Regions from separate parts of the Brevibacterium litoralis genome, predicted to be linked through region 2. Evidence: riboswitches for the same ligand, from Rfam matches in the RefSeq annotation. Region 2 holds a riboswitch; the other holds the start of a gene.
The links. A riboswitch is a leader RNA that binds a small molecule or an ion and turns the genes downstream of it on or off. The one in region 2 is predicted to bind thiamine pyrophosphate.

Region 1 (7,773 bases), on a different contig from region 2:
GGGTCGGCACCTGGTCCTCACGGAGGAGGGCCGGTTGCTGCTGCCGCGGGCCCGCGCGGTCCTCGCGGCGGAGACCCAGGCCGCCGAGGCGGTCCGCGGCGGGCAGGCCGGACGGGGTGCCGTCGTGACGCTCGGGGTGTTCGGGTCGGCCTCTGTGGTGGCCTTCGCGCCCACGCGGGCCCAGCTCGCGGGGACCGGGATCCAGTTGCCGGCGCGCGAGGTGGACGTCGAGCAGATGCAGGAGGCGGTGGAGGAGGGGCGGATCGACGTCGGGCTCGGGATCGACTACCCGGCCTCGCCGCTGGCGCCGCAGCGGGGACTCCTGATGGAGGTGGTGCGGCGGGAGAGGTTCGGTTTCGTGGTGCCCGGGGACCATCCGGACCCCACGCCGGAGCAGTTGCAGGAGGCCGACTGGATCCTCGCGCCCAACGACACGACCTTCGGGCGGGGTCTGCGGTTCGCCTGTGCGGAGGCGGGGATCGCGCCGCGGGAGTCGCACATCGTCATGGACTCGGCCGTCGCGCTCGCGATGGTCGGTGGGCGGATGGGTTTCACGCTGGCGACCCCGATCATGATGTCGCTCGCTCCTGCCTCGGTGCGTCTGGTGGAACCGGTGGAACTGAGCGGGCGGGACATCGTCGTGATCGCCCGGGAGGACATGGCCGCCCGGCCCGAGGTCGCCACCGTCGTCGACGCGCTCCGGACGGTGTTCGCGGGGTGAGGCGGGGGCCTGTTCCGCCGTCGCGGCGCGGATTAGGCTGGGTGTCATGTACGCGATCACCGTGAAGTTCACCGTCAAGCCCGAATCCGTCGACTCCTGGCCGGAGATCGTCCGTCCCTTCACCGAGGCCACCCGCGCCGAGGAGGGCAACCTGTGGTTCGAGTGGTCCAAGAGCCTGGAGAACCCGCAGGAGTACATCCTCATCGAGGCCTTCACCGACGAGGGGGCCGCACCGCACGTGCAGAGCGGGCACTTCTCCGCCGGTCTCGAGACCATGAAGCCGCACCTGGAGTCCACGCCGCAGATCCTCTCCCGCCAGGTCGAGGGTGACGGCTGGGACACGATGGGCGAGCTGCAGATCGACTGAACGATCACCCCGGTCCTCCAGGCACGCCTCGTGCGCGTCGGCTGGACCGGGGCACACCGCCGACGCAGCCGTCGGCACCCACCCGAGGAGGCGTGACCATGTCCGGGACCAAGGCATACGACCCGAGTGCACTGGAGAAGGCCAGCGGTCTGCGCTGGACGGAGATCGTCGCGGGTCTCGACGCCGCCGGCGGTGCCGCCCTCGACCACGCCGCGCTCGCCCGCGTGGCCGAGGACCTGCTCACCGGCCGGGTCGACACCGTCGGGTGGTGGGCGCAGGGCGCCGCCGTCGGTTATGAACAGGAGATCGGCAGGCGGCGCCCCGGCCAGCGGTCTGACGGGGCCTGGTCCGCGAGCGCCTCGAAGACCTTCCCCGGTGACCGGGACACGGCCCTCGCGGCGGTCGAGCAGGTGTTCGGCGGCCAGGAGCGCTCCCGAGGCGCCCTGTTCGGGGTGCCGTTCGCGGGGGAGGCCCGGACCTCCTCCACCGAGAAGTGGCGGTACTGGCGCGTCGACCTGGCCGACGGTTCCAAGGTCTCCGTGACGATCGGGGCGAAGGCTCCGGGAAAGGACGGTGCGGAGAAGTCCTCGATCGGGGTCGAGGTCGCAGGCCTGCCCGACGAGGGGTCGGTGGCCACGCGCAAGGCCGAACTCAAGGAGTTGCTGGCGCAGGTCGTCGGGCTGAACGGCCGGTGACCCCGTCCCTCAGGGCGCCAGGATCGGGTTCCAGGTCCCGGCCCACAGGGCGGCGGCCACCGCCACCGTGCACACCGCGAGCGTCCCGAGCACCAGGAGTCCGTCCCGGCGACGGAACACGACGGTGCGCGACCACGTGCGGTGCGGGGTCCCGAAGGCGCGGCCCTCCATCGCCATCGCCAGGCGCGTGCCCATCCGCACCGCCTGCACGAGCAGCGCGAACGCGAGCGGGAAGAACTCCCGCACCTTCCCCACCGGGCCCGTCGCACCGACACCGCGGGCCCGCCTGGCCGAGCGCAGCACCTGCCACTCGGCGAACAACAGGCTCACGAGGCGGCCGGCCGACAGCGCGGCGAGGACGAACCTCTCCGGCAACCGCACCTTCTGCACCAGCCCGTCGGCCAGGTCCGTCGGGTCCGTCGACACCGCGACGAGCACCGCCGGGACCGCGAGCGTGAGTGCACGGATCGCGATCGCGGCGCCGGCCGTCACCGTCCCGGTCGTCACGTCGAGCGGCCCGAGTTCCACGATCACCTCGCCCGTCCGCGGCGCCAACAACAGGGTCGCCCACCCGGCTGAGAGCGCCACCAACGGCAGGAACCACGTCCGCGCCAGGAACACCCGCCAGGGCAGGGCCGCCGGCACCACCGCGAGGGCCGCCACCAGCAGGATCCCCGCGCTCACCACGTCCACGCTCACGAGCACCGTGAACGTCACGAGGAACGCCGCCGTGATCTTCGCCAGCGGATCGAACCGGTGTGCCGCCCGCTCCTCGGTGGACACCGGCAGGGGAGTGGACACCGGCACCGCGGAACCGGCACCGTCGAGCTCCCGCTCCCGAGGCGCCCCGTCCTCGACCTCCTCACCCGCACTCCCGACCGGGTCCTCCTCCCACCGCACGGTCTCCAGGCGTTCGGCCGGGACGAGGGATTCGGGGAACCCCTCCTCGTGCGTGACGACGACGAGCGCGGTCCCGCGGGCCAGTTCCTCACGGAAGAGCTCGACGAGCGCCGCCCGGGTGCGCGGATCCTGACCGAAGGTCGGCTCGTCGAGGACGAGCACGTCCGGTGTGGCGGCGAGTACACACGCGACGCTCAATCGCCGCTTCTGCCCGCCGGACAGGGTGTGCGGGTGGGCGAGGGCGAGGTCGTCGAGGCCGACCCGGGCGAGCAGGGCCATGGACCGAGGTCCGATCTCCTCCTCCGGGACACCGGCGGTCCTCAGACCCAGTTCGATCTCCCCGGCGACCGTCCCGCGCAGGAACTGGTGTTCGGGATTCTGGAACACGGTGCCGATCCGCGCGGCGAGCGTGGGGGAGTCCCAGCTCCCGGGTGACGATCCCGCGGTGGAAGCGTCCGACACCCACTCGACGGACCCGGACACGGGCGGCAGCAGTCCGGCCAGAGTGAGGGCCGTCGTCGTCTTGCCCGCCCCATTGTCCCCGGTGAGAGCGAGGACGTGCCCGCCACGGACCTCCACATCGGTAACCGACCGGACCGCCACACCGTCCCGCCCGACCACGAGATCGCGGGTCCGCAGCAGGACGGTGCCGTCGGCAGTCCCGTCGGCAGTCCCGTCGGCAGTGCTGACGGCAGTGGCATCCATCCCGTCGGCGGCGCCGTCCGTGCCTCTGTCCCGGTCGGCGTCGCCCGGGTCCAGGACGTTCCCGATCTCCACCACCCGGTCCATGTGGTCGACCCACAGGTCCCGGTCGTGCTCGGTGACGACGAGTGTCGCGCCGGTCTCCCGGACCGCCCGGAGGACCGCGTCGCGGATCTGCGGGGACGTGCGCCGGTCCGTGTTCGCAGTCGGTTCGTCGAGCAGCACGAGTCCCGGCCGCATCGCGAGCACTCCCGCCACCGCGAGCCTCTGTTTCTGCCCGCCGGACAGTGCGGAGGTCGGGTGGTCGAGGTCGACGTCGAGCCCCACGGTGTCGAGGGCCGCGTGGACCCGCACGGAGATCTCGTCCGCAGGTACGCCCAGGTTCTCCGCACCGAAGGCCACGTCGTCGCCCACACGGGCGAGCAAGACCTGCGCGTCCGGGTCCTGGAGCACCAGGCCGGTGCGCCCCGAACGCGGGTCCGGGGCCTCACCGTCGACGAGCAAAGCACCCGCCGCCTCCCCGGACTCCGCGGGCAGGACCCCGGCCAGAGCGTGCAGCAGGGTCGACTTCCCACCCCCGGACGGGCCGGTGAGCAGGACCGTCTCCCCGGCCGCGATGTCGAGGTCGACCCCGCTCAGTGCCCACTTCTTCCGGTCGGCGTGCCGCCACCCGAACCCCCGGGCCGCGACCGAGGCGCCCTGCCTCCGTAGGGTCCCCGGTCCCGGGGCGGTCACCGGCTCAGACACGCGCGTTCGTGCGACCGGCGGCGAAGGCCGACAGGGCACCGGTGCGGGCGAGACCGCGGACGAGGACGTGGGCCAGCAGACCGGCGAGCACGATGCCGGAGACGGCTGCACACCCGGCGTAGACCCACTGCCAGGTCGGGGCCCACAGCGCGTTGTACATGACGTTCTCGCCGACGGCGAGGAACAGGCCGGCACCCAGACCGGACAGCAGCGCGGGGAGGATCCCCCAGCGGCGGTAGAGCAGGAGGGCGAACACGAGTTCCGCCCCGAGGCCCTGGATCAACCCGGACACGAGGACCTGCATGCCCCACTGGGTGCCGAGGACCGCGGAGATCGCAGCGGCGAGCACCTCGCAGTACAGGGCGGCGCCCGGTTTGCGGATGACGAGCCCGCCCACGGGACCGGCGAGGACCCAGATGCCGGTGAGGAGACCGGCGGCCGGCGGGAAGGCCGCGAAGGGCAGCGAGAGCACGCTCCAACCGGTGCTCCAGGCCCAGAAGACGACGCCGAGCGCGACGGCGAGGACCGAGGCGACGACGACGTCGACGACCCGCCAGCGCAGGCGATGGGTGGTGGATGACGGTGTCATGACGGTGGTCATGCGAACTACCTCCTGAATGAGGACAGGAGGGGATAAGAGATGCGACTCGACTTCCTTCGCCGGTCCTAACCGGATCAGGTTCGAGGGTCTGCGGTGGCCCGCACTCTCAGCGCCCCTGTTCCCGGATCGGTCCGGGCGGCGCTCCCCTGTCGTGTGCCGATGAATGTAGCCGGACCGGCGTGACTGGGGCAACGTGGGGGATGAGTGGCAGGGCGCCTCGGCGGCGGGGTCGGCGGAAAGCGGTGGGGTGCCGGGGTTGGGGCGGGGTCGGACTCAGGGGTGGATGCCCAGGTGGGTGAGTGCGGCGCGGACGATGTGCTCCTGGCCGCCCTGCATCTCGGCGACGACGTCCTCGCGGAGGGCCTCGGCGGGGGTGAGCCAGTCGAGGCTCAGGGCGTCCTTGCGGGGCTGGCACTCGCCGGTGACCGGCAGGACGTAGCACAGCGCGATCGCGTGCTGGCGGGGGTCGTGGTAGGGGCCGGCGCCGTCGGTGGGGAAGTACTCGGCAACGTGGAAGGGCGTGAGCGAGGGCGGCACCTGGGGGAGCGCGAGCGGGCCCAGGTCCTTCTCGGCGTGGCGCATGAGGGCGGTGCGGAGCGTCTCGTGGAAGCGGACGCGGCCGCCGACGATCTCGCGGCCGAGCGTACCGTCGGACATCGACGCGAGCAGCGTGCCGATCCGCGTGACGACGCCGTCGTCGCCCAGCCGGACGGGGACGGCGTTGACGTAGCTGAGCGGCAGGCGGCGGCGGAACTCGGTGAGTTCCTCGGGTTCCAGCCAGTTGTCGTCGAAATCGAGGGCGGTGCGCGTCATGGGAGCATGGTGTCACAGGACACACCCTTCCCCGCTCACTGAACAATCGTTAAGCTGATGCCTCCGGTCCCTTGCAGTATCTCAGCGCCACAAGTATCTTGACATCGAGAGAATCCATGGTGCGGGCCACATCCGCGCCGGTGGACCGTCCACGACCTGGACACGGCGGCCATGGAGATCCCGTGTCCGCGACGAAGGAGTCATCCGTGATCGAGCACGATGTCCGTACGTACAAGAGCTCCGAGAACCTCGCCCGCGAGGACCAGCTCGCCTGGAAGATCGCCGAGGTCGCCACCGACCCCGTGCCCGTCGACGCCGACGTCACGGACATGGTGATCAACCGCATCATCGACAACGCCTCCGTCGCCGCGGCCTCCGTGCGGCGCTCGGCCCCCACCCACGCCCGCGAGCAGGCACTGCCCCACACCACCCCGCAGCCGGGTGCCACCGTGTTCGGCATGCCGCTCGACCGGACCATTTCTCCGGAGTGGGCCGCCTGGGCCAACGGTGTGGCCGTCCGTGAGCTCGACTTCCACGACACCTTCCTCGCCAAGGAGTACTCGCACCCCGGCGACAACATCCCGCCGGTCCTCGCCGTCGCCCAGCACGTCGGCATCGGGGGAAAGGACCTCGTCAATGGCATCGCCACCGGCTACGAGTTCCAGGTCGACCTGGCCAAGGGCATCTGCCTGCACGAGCACAAGATCGACCACGTCGCGCACCTCGGCCCCTCCGCGGCCGCCGGTATCGGCGCCATGCTGAAGCTGCCGACGGAGGTCGTCTACCAGGCGGTCGGTCAGGCCCTGCACGTCACCACCGCCACCCGCCAGTCCCGCAAGGGCGAGATCTCCTCGTGGAAGGCCCACGCACCGGCCTTCGCCGGCAAGATGGCCGTCGAGGCGGTCGACCGCGCCATGCGCGGCGAGGGTGCACCCTCCCCGATCTACGAGGGTGAGGACGGCTTCATCGCCTGGATCCTCTCCGGTCCGGAGGCCCGCTACACCGTGCCGCTGCCGGGCAAGGGCGAGTCCAAGCGGGCGATCCTCGACACCTACACGAAGGAGCACTCGGCCGAATACCAGGGCCAGGCGCTCATCGACCTCGCCCGCAAGCTCGGCGGGCAGATCGACGACCTCACGAAGATCCGCAAGATCACGATCCACACCTCGCACCACACCCACAACGTGATCGGCACCGGTGCGAACGACCCGCAGAAGATGGACCCCAAGGCCTCGCGGGAGACCCTGGACCACTCGATCATGTACATCTTCGCGGTCGCGATGGAGGACCAGGGCTGGCACCACGAGAAGTCCTACGCCCCGGAGCGTGCCGGCCGTCCCGAGACCGTCGCCCTGTGGCACAAGATCGAGACGACCGAGGACCCGGAGTGGACCCGTCGCTACCACTCGACCGACCCGGACGAGGTCGCCTTCGGTGGTCGTGCGGTCATCGAGTTCGAGGACGGCAGCGTCCTGGAGGACGAGCTGGCCGTGGCCGACGCCCACCCCGCCGGTGCCCGCCCCTTCGTCCGTGAGAACTACGTCGAGAAGTTCCGCACGCTCGCCGAGGGCATCGTCACCGAGGCGGAGCAGAACCGCTTCCTCGACCTCGCCCAGAACCTCACCGAGCTCGGACCCGACGAGGTCCGGCAGCTGTCCTTCGCCGTCGAGGGCCTGGAGCACAGTGGTTCGAAGGGGATCTTCTGATGTTGGGCGCGACCACCCCGGCCCACGAGCGGCGCGCGCGGTTCCGCGAGCTGCTCGCCGGTGACGGGATCGTCCAGTTCCCCGGTGCCATCAACCCGATCAACGCCCAGCTCATCGAGCAGGCAGGCTTCGAGGGCGTCTACATCTCCGGTGGTGCCTTCTCCGCCGCGCAGGGTCTGCCCGACATCGGGCTCACGACCCTCACCGAGGTCGCCGACCACGGGCGGAACATCTCGCGGGTGACGAACCTGCCGACCTTCATCGACGCGGACACTGGCTGGGGCGAGGCGATGAACGTCGCCCGCACCGTCCAGGAGTTCGAGGACGCCGGCGTGGCCGGGATGCACCTGGAGGACCAGGTCAACCCCAAACGCTGCGGGCACCTCGACGGCAAGGAGGTCGTGTCCACCTCGGAGATGGTCAAGCGGATCAGTGCGGCCGCCAAGGGCCGGCGCGATCCGAACTTCGTCATCTGCGCCCGCACGGACGCCCGCGCCGGCGAGGGTCTGCAGGCGGCGATC
Region 2 (7,773 bases):
CGAGTTCCGCCGTGATCGCGGCACTCAGCGTGCACCCGGTGCCGTGCGTGTTCCGGGTGTCGATCCGCTCCTGCGGGTACTCCCGCACCAGGGTGTCGTCCCCGGCCCTCGCCACGAACAGGTCGACCATCCGACCGGTCTCCAGGTGGCCACCCTTGAGGAGGACCGCGCGGGCGCCTCGGGCGAGGAGTTCGTGGGCCTGCGCCCGCATGCTCTCCAGGTCGGTCGCGACGGCCACGTCGTCACCGAGCAGCAGGGCCGCCTCCGGCAGGTTGGGTGTCACGAGGTCCGCGCGGGGCACGAGTTCGGTCCGGACCGCCTGGACGGCGTCCGCGTCGAGCAGCCGGTGGCCGGAGGTCGACACCATGACGGGGTCGACGACCAGGCGTCCGAGGTCCCGTTCGTCGACGGTGCGGCACACGAGTTCGACGAGGGAGCGAGTGCCGAGCATCCCCGTCTTCGTCGCGTCGACGGGCAGGTCGTCGGCCACGCTCGCCACCTGGTCGGTGACGAAGTCCTCGTCGATCCCGTACACCCGCTGCACGCCGTGTGTGTTCTGCGCGACGAGCGCCGTGATGACGGTCGTGCCGTAGACGCCCCGGGCAGTGAAGGTCTTGAGGTCCGCATGGATCCCCGCCCCGCCCGAGGGGTCGGTCCCGGCGATCGACAGCGCGATCGGCGGCCGCAGGCCGCTGTCGTCCGGCCGTACACCACCCGTCACCGCGCACCTCCCAGGTACGCCGCGCGGATCGCGGAGGCTGCGGCCCGGGGGTCGTCGGCGGTGCAGATCGCGGAGACCACGCAGATGCCCACGACGCCCCGCGCGGCGAGCCCGGCCGTCCCGAGTTCCGCGGCACGCGCCGCATCGATCCCGCCGATGCCCACGCTCGGCAGCCCGGCCACACCCGCGAGTTCCGCCAGTCGCACCGGACCGAGTCCGGACGGCGCATCCGCCTTCGTCGTCGTGTCGTAGACCGGCCCGATCCCGAACATGTCGACGGCCCCGGTCGCCCGTCCGGCGGCGAACTCCTCCGGGGTCGCCGCCGAGAGCCCGATGAGCGGCTCGTCGCCGAGCAGTCGGCGCACCTCGGCGGGGTCCATGTCCGACTGCCCCACGTGCACGTGCACGCGCTCACCCGCGTCGAGGAGATCCCGCGCGACGGCCACCCGGTCGTTGAGGAACACCGGCACCTCCCGGTCGATCCCGTGCACCGCTCGGGTGCGGGCCACGGCCGCGAGCACCTCGTCGGCGAGCGCCCGGAAGTCGGCGTCGGACACGTCCTTGTCACGCACCTGCACGACGTGGGCACCGCCCGCGACCGCCTCGGCGACGGTCGCGGCCACGCTGCGTCCCGCACCCGCGCACTGGGCCGTGTCCGTGACGATGTAGAGGGTCGGGTCAACGCCGCCGAGGCGCTCCGCACTCGCCCCACTCACGCGCGGATCCCCTCCGCTTCGTCGGCCGGAGCCGTGACGGGCACCTCGGCGGTCTCGAGGTCGACCCGGACGGCGCCGATGTCCTCCGCGGAGACGGTGTACAGCGCGTCGAGGAAGGCGGTGGCGTAGCTGCCGGGCGCCTGGGCGAACCCGGCGGCGCGGGCACCCGCGGCGGCGAAATGCGCGTGGGCGGCGACGGTGGCCCAGAAGGCGGCGTCCGCGTCGAGGGTGCCGGCCTCCCCCAGTTCGTCGGAGGCCTTCGCGGCACCCAGGTAGGCGGCGACGGTCGCCCCGAGCGAGCAGCCGGTGCCGATGACCAGCGGCATGAGTTCGCTGCCGCCGTGCACGCGGGCCACCTGTCCGGTCGCGGCGGCACCGGTCGCGGCGACTCCGGTCCCGTCGGAATCGATGCGCACGATCGCGTCGACCTCACCGGAGACGCCGACGACCCCACCGGTCCGGTCGGCCAGCGAGAGTGCGGCGGGCAGGACGGCCTCGACGGAATCGGTCGAGTCGACGCCGCGACCACCCAGGCCCATCCCGGCGAGCGCCGCGACCTCCGAGGCGTTGCCGCGCACCGCGGTCGGACGGCGGGTGGCCATCGCGCGGATGCGGGAGGTGCGGTAGTCGATCGCGCCGACGCTCACGGGGTCGAGGACCCAGGGGGTGCCGATGTGGTTCGCGACCTCGACGGCGGCCTCCGCGCCGAGGAACTGGTGGCTGGTCGCCGTCCCGAAGTTCACGAGCAGACCGTTCGCGATGCCGGCGAACTGACCGGCGTCCGCCTCGTGGTCGAGCATCGCGGGGCTGGCACCGGCCGCGAGCAGCGCGTTCGCCGTGAACTGCTGGACCACCGTGTTCGTGATGCACTGGACGAGAGGCGTGTGCTCGGCCACGGCGCAGGCCGCGGTGGTGAGCATGAATGAGGGGTCAGTGTTCTCCATGACCATCCCTTCGCTGGTGTTAACCGGATCAGGTTCGACGGGTGTGTTCTCAGCCGGCCTCCGTGCCGGCACCCCGTGTCACTGCCCGCCACCGTACACCGGGACGTGGCCCGGGGCACGTCGGCCACCGCGCGCGAGGCGCCCCGGACAGGGCACCTCGCGCGCGGTGTCCGCGTGGGTCCGGCGGGTGCGGGCACGGACGAGGCGGGGCCCTGATTGTGACCCCGATCGCGCCGGGTGCCCGGGACCTCGGTAGGATCGCGGGCATGAGCACGACGCCCGACGACCTCACCGGCCACGTCCATCCCGTCGAACCGCGGGACGACGACGTGTTGTTCGGTCACAACGACCTCGAGGGGTCGTTCCTCGACCTCATGGACCTGGAGACGATCGACCCCAACATCTTCCGGGCCAACTACGTCTTCGAGGAACCCTGGGCGCTCTACGGCGGCCAGGTCGCGGCCCAGGCCCTGCTGGCGGCGGCCCGCACCGTCGAGGAGCCCGCCCGCCTGCCGCACTCGCTGCACGGCTACTTCCTGCGCCCGGGCAACGCCTCGGAGCCGACGATCTTCCAGGTCCACCGGGACCGTGACGGCCGGTCCTACTCGGCCCGCCGCGTCGTCGCGCTGCAGAACGGCAAGGTCATCTTCAACATGTCGACCTCCTTCACGGAGGGCACCGACTCCCCCGACCTGCAGGAGTCGACGGCGGCCTCGCGCGGGCCGGTGCGGATGGGCTCGGAGTCCAAGTTGCCGCGCATGTTCGACTTCATCGGGCGGACGACGGACCAGGACTACGACGTCGAGGACTACCCCGTCCGGTTCTGGGGCACGTGCACCGCGGACCTCGGCGACGACCAGTTGCTGCACGCCGTGGCGCTCACGTACATGTCCGACATCTCCAGCGGGGTCGGCGCCTTCAACACCGAGGAGTGGAAGAGCGGGTCGAGCCTCGACCACTCGATGTGGTTCCACCGGCCGGTCGACATGAACGCGTGGAACCTCGTCGACTTCTTCCCCCGGTCCGTCGCCCGGGGTCGTGGCCTGTACACCGGGGACATCACGGACGAGCGGGGTGCGCTCGTCGCCTCCGTCGCGCAGGAGACGCTGTACCGCAAGCACGTGAAGACGCTGCCGAAGTGAGTTCGTCCGCGGTCGGCACGCGTCACGCCGACCGGCCCCGGGGTGGGCTCGTCGCCCTGTGTGTGGCGGTGACCGTCAACTGGGGCATCCTCTTCTACGGGCTCCCGACGGCCGTCGTGCCGATCGCCGCGGACACCGGGTGGTCGCAGACGGCCATCACCGGGGCGTTCTCCGCGGGGCTCGTGCTCTCGGCCTTCCTCGGGATCCCGGTCGGGCGGTGGCTCGACGTGAGCGGGCCGCGCGGGATCATGACCGGGGGTGTCGGGGTCGGGGCCGCGGCGCTGTTGCTCGTCGCCTGGTCGCCGCACTACGTGGTCTTCGCGCTCGCATGGTTGATCGTCGGTGCGGCCCAGACGGCCACCCTCTACCCGCCGGCGATCGCGGTGATCACCCGCTGGTACGGGGCGCAGCGGGTCCGGCCGCTCACGCTCCTCACCCTGTTCGGGGCCTTCGCCTCGACCGTGTTCTCGCCGATCACGGCCTTCCTCGTCGAGGGTCTCGGGTGGCAGGCGGCCTTCGCGGTGCTCGCCGGCCTGCTCGTCGTGCTCTCCGGGCCCCTGCACTGGTGGTTCCTGGGCGCCCGGTGGACGGATGTCGGCGCGGAGTCTGCACCCGGCGCGGGGACCGCGGCCGGTGCGGGGTCCCGACCGCCCCGAAATCCTTCACGGCCCTCGGAATGTCGTGACATATCGGGGGCCGCGGACGATATCGGGGCGGAAACCGCCGGCGAGGTGCCGGACTCCGACGCGGCGCCGGAGTCCGAGGGACTCTCCGAGAAGGCCCGCACGAAGGCCGAGATCCGCGCGGTCGTCCGGGATCCGCGCTTCGTCCTGCTCCAGGCGGTCGCGCTGCTGGGCGGATTCGCGCTCTACACCGTGACGATCAACCTCATCCCCCTTCTCACCGGGCGTGGGGTCGACTACACGCTCGCGGCGACGGTGCTCGGACTCGTCGGGGCGGGCCAGGTGCTCGGGCGTCTGGCCTATCCGTTCCTGTCGGTCCCCGGACGTCCGGCCTGGCGGGCGATGACCGTCTACGCGTTCGGTGCGGTCTTCCTCTGGTTGCTCGCGCTCCTGCCAGGGCCCACCTGGCTGCTCGTCGCCTCGGCGATCGGAGCGGGTGCGGCCCGCGGGTGCGACACTCTCGTGAAGGCGACCGCGGTGGCCGATCGTTGGGGCACCCGGAACTTCGGGGCGATCAACGGCCGGTTCACGGTGCCGCTCACCATCGGCGCGGCACTCGCCCCGGTCGCCGGACCCTTCCTCGCCACGCTGTTGGGCGGCTGGTCGACGATGGCGATCGTCATGGCGGCGATCCTCACGGCCGCGGTCGCCCTGGCCTCCCGGACCTGATCCGCACTCGATACCGTGTCGCACCGGTCCCACCTGGAGAAACGCTCCGAACGTCCCCGCCCTCGCTCGGAACCGGGTCACCGGGTATTCAGCAAGGTTCGACGGCACCCTCGAACGCGAAGGAGAGCAGGAAGTCGCGTTGAATCGCGGGCCACAACACATTCGTGTCGAGAACTGCGGTGGACATGAGTGCACTCGATCAATTGGCCGCATGCGCACGTCGCTCCGCGGCCACGAGTTTTCGGATCTCTCGAAGCTCGGCAAGTACCTGCTCCTTGTCGTCCTCCGGACCGTAATCTCCCATGATGTCGTCGAGAGCGGCACGCTGTTCCTGCCGCCGGGTCTCCCGGTATTCGAGGCCATCAATTCGGAAGGCCCCAGGAGGGACTCACACCCGGCGCCCAGTGTCCGTCTGCGGGTCCTTCGCGAAACGGCGCTCCAGCCACACGCCGATGCCGACGAGCAGGCCACCGGCGAGGACGAGGCCGAGGACGGGGAGCACCTCGGCGGCGGGGATCGTGACGAAGTCACGGTTCTCGTCCTGCCAGGGCCAGAGTGCGCGCAGACCGCCGGCCATGAGACCGGTGATGACGACCATCGTCACGTGATGGCGGGTGGCCAGCAGCTTCCGGAGGCCGAGGACGATGAGGACGCCTCCGGTCGCGGCACCCAGGAAGAACAGGCCGAGGTAGCCGAGGTCGCGGTCGTTGACCGCCTCGATGGTCGGGGCGTAGATGCCCAGCGACAGCAGGATGAAGGAGCCGGAGAGACCCGGGAGGGCGAGCGCACACACCGCGACGGCCGCGCACAGGAGGATCGTCACGGGGTTCACGGCGATGTTCTGCGGCGGCAGGGAGACGGCCACCGCGGCGACGAGCGCGACGACGACGAAGGAGACCCAGTCCCGCGGACGGAACCGACCCGCCAGACGGATGGGCACGAGCAGCGAGACCGCGACCATCCCGAAGAAGGCCGCACGCATGTACACCGGATGTTCGTGGAGCAGGAACTCCATGAATCGCGACATCGTGAGCAGGCCGAGCACCATGCCGACGGCGAGCGGCCCGAGGAGCAGCCATTCGACGGTCGCCAGACGGCCCAATCCGGAACTGCGGACGGCAGGTCCGCGCCACAGGCCGGAGACGAGCTCCCACACGCCCGCGATCGCGTTCGTCGCCGAGGCGATGAGCCGCTCGTAGATCATGACGACGAGCGCGACGGTCCCACCGCTCACGCCGGGCATCGCCTCGACCATGCCGATCAGTCCGCCGCGCAGGGTGTTCGCGACGATCTCGGGGACCGGGCGCCGCCGGACTCTCGGGGCCGGGTCCATCGGGACGGTCGCGGGATCGGCCGACCGCGCGGCCGTCCCGTCGGTGCCAGGGAGTGCGCCACAGCCGGGATGGTCGTCGGCGGGCGTGGGGCGATCGGGGGTGTCGGGTCCGGTCATGCCCGAAAGCCTAGCGAGCGCACCTCGGCCCACCTGCCAGCGAGGACTCGGGAACGAATGATGATCAAGTACCAACAACTTTCCAGTCCGATCGGAAGACACAGTAAACCACAGCATCCAACAACTTGCGATTTTATCGATTATCATGATTCCAACAAAAGAACAATACCCAATTGTATTGAATTCTGATCTAATCGACACCACTGTGGAAGCCAGGCACCACACCATCACTCCCGAAGAAGCCTCATGATTCAGTCAATCAAGCGCACAATCTCCATACTTGCAGTCTCGATCCTCATCTCAACGTCCGCGGCCTCTGCAGCACACTCCAGCACAATCCAAAAGATGGCGCCGCCAGACTGCAATGCCTTCTTCCTGCAATACAAGGGAAACACTCTGACCACAGCAATGTTCTCCATAGTCGGTGTCGACGCAAGTCGGTGGCTCACAACCTATGAAGTCGTCGAGATGGCTTGGGAGAACAACTCAACAACTCCAAGACCCTCCACATTGGACCCAATACCGACCGATTCGACTCCGGAATCCTCGATCAGAGCGACAAAGATAGCATCTTTGTCGAGGTTACCATTCGAGATAATGTGGGAGGAAGAGTGATTTGCATTGAGTCTCTTTATGAAGATATTTCATGACACTTGAGAAATTCTGCGTTTTCGGGTTCTCCGAACCCCGGCACCCCCCGGGCGATCACATCCGACACCACGCGGTTCAGGACGGCATGGACGGCACCGACTTCGACGAATTGCTCTACCGGGGCCCGACCGCCCGGGTCGAATCCATGGTGACGACTCTCACCGAGCCGAACGATGCGTTCACGTCTTCGCGCGGCGAGCCGGGCGAGGCTGCCCGTTCGACGATCCTGAGCCTTTATTCTGGCGCGTCCGACTCGATCAAGCAGTGGATCCACAGCCTCATTCGAGCTGAGCCGGCAGACCCCGACCTCCGACACGACGTCATGTTCCACATCGACGGAATATCGACCGCCGGCCACATGTGGTTCACGGACGAGGCATTCGGAGGAGAAGTTCGCCTGGACCGCTACAGCATCGGAGTCGGTGGTCACGGCCGGTTCGACCCATGGGCGCTGAACCTCCGGACGATGACCGGCAACGACCTCGATCTCTTCGCGTTCCCGTCGATGCCCGCGCGCGACGGCACGAGGATCATCAACCGATTCGGCGAGCGCACACTGGACTCTTCCTCGTAGGCCCCGGCGGAACGATGCCGGCGGCGCGTGGCACATCGGGCGCCACCCTGTCCGACTCAGCGAGGACTCGGGAACGGATGATGCCCCGATACCGATATCGGGATTTCCCCACCTCCACGGGTGTCAAGTGCGCTTTACAGTGACGGCATGGACACGCACACGACCACCCCGCAGCCGATCTGGAAGACCCTCCTCTGGATGGGCCACTGGGCACTCCGCTACC

Region 1: another riboswitch for thiamine pyrophosphate. It lies ahead of AAD496_RS03320 (ECF transporter S component); the one in region 2 lies ahead of thiM (hydroxyethylthiazole kinase).

What each region holds. Positions count from the first base shown of each region.
Region 1 is NZ_JBDIUY010000010.1:273,018-280,790, forward strand. Features, by position in the region: gene AAD496_RS03300 (LysR family transcriptional regulator) at 1-721, shown strand, start outside; gene AAD496_RS03305 (putative quinol monooxygenase) at 768-1,088, shown strand; gene AAD496_RS03310 (hypothetical protein) at 1,187-1,783, shown strand; gene AAD496_RS03315 (ATP-binding cassette domain-containing protein) at 1,793-4,132, opposite strand; gene AAD496_RS03320 (ECF transporter S component) at 4,125-4,733, opposite strand; TPP riboswitch at 4,768-4,891, opposite strand; gene AAD496_RS03325 (DUF4916 domain-containing protein) at 5,007-5,546, opposite strand; gene AAD496_RS03330 (MmgE/PrpD family protein) at 5,753-7,252, shown strand; gene prpB (methylisocitrate lyase) at 7,252-7,773, shown strand, end outside.
Region 2 is NZ_JBDIUY010000022.1:142,412-150,184, forward strand. Features, by position in the region: gene thiD (bifunctional hydroxymethylpyrimidine kinase/phosphomethylpyrimidine kinase) at 1-721, opposite strand, end outside; gene AAD496_RS08245 (thiamine phosphate synthase) at 718-1,437, opposite strand; gene thiM (hydroxyethylthiazole kinase) at 1,434-2,381, opposite strand; TPP riboswitch at 2,369-2,467, opposite strand; gene AAD496_RS08255 (acyl-CoA thioesterase) at 2,648-3,523, shown strand; gene AAD496_RS08260 (MFS transporter) at 3,520-4,875, shown strand; gene AAD496_RS08265 (DUF368 domain-containing protein) at 5,264-6,325, opposite strand; gene AAD496_RS08270 (hypothetical protein) at 6,572-6,940, shown strand; gene AAD496_RS08275 (hypothetical protein) at 7,062-7,550, shown strand; gene AAD496_RS08280 (hypothetical protein) at 7,698-7,773, shown strand, end outside.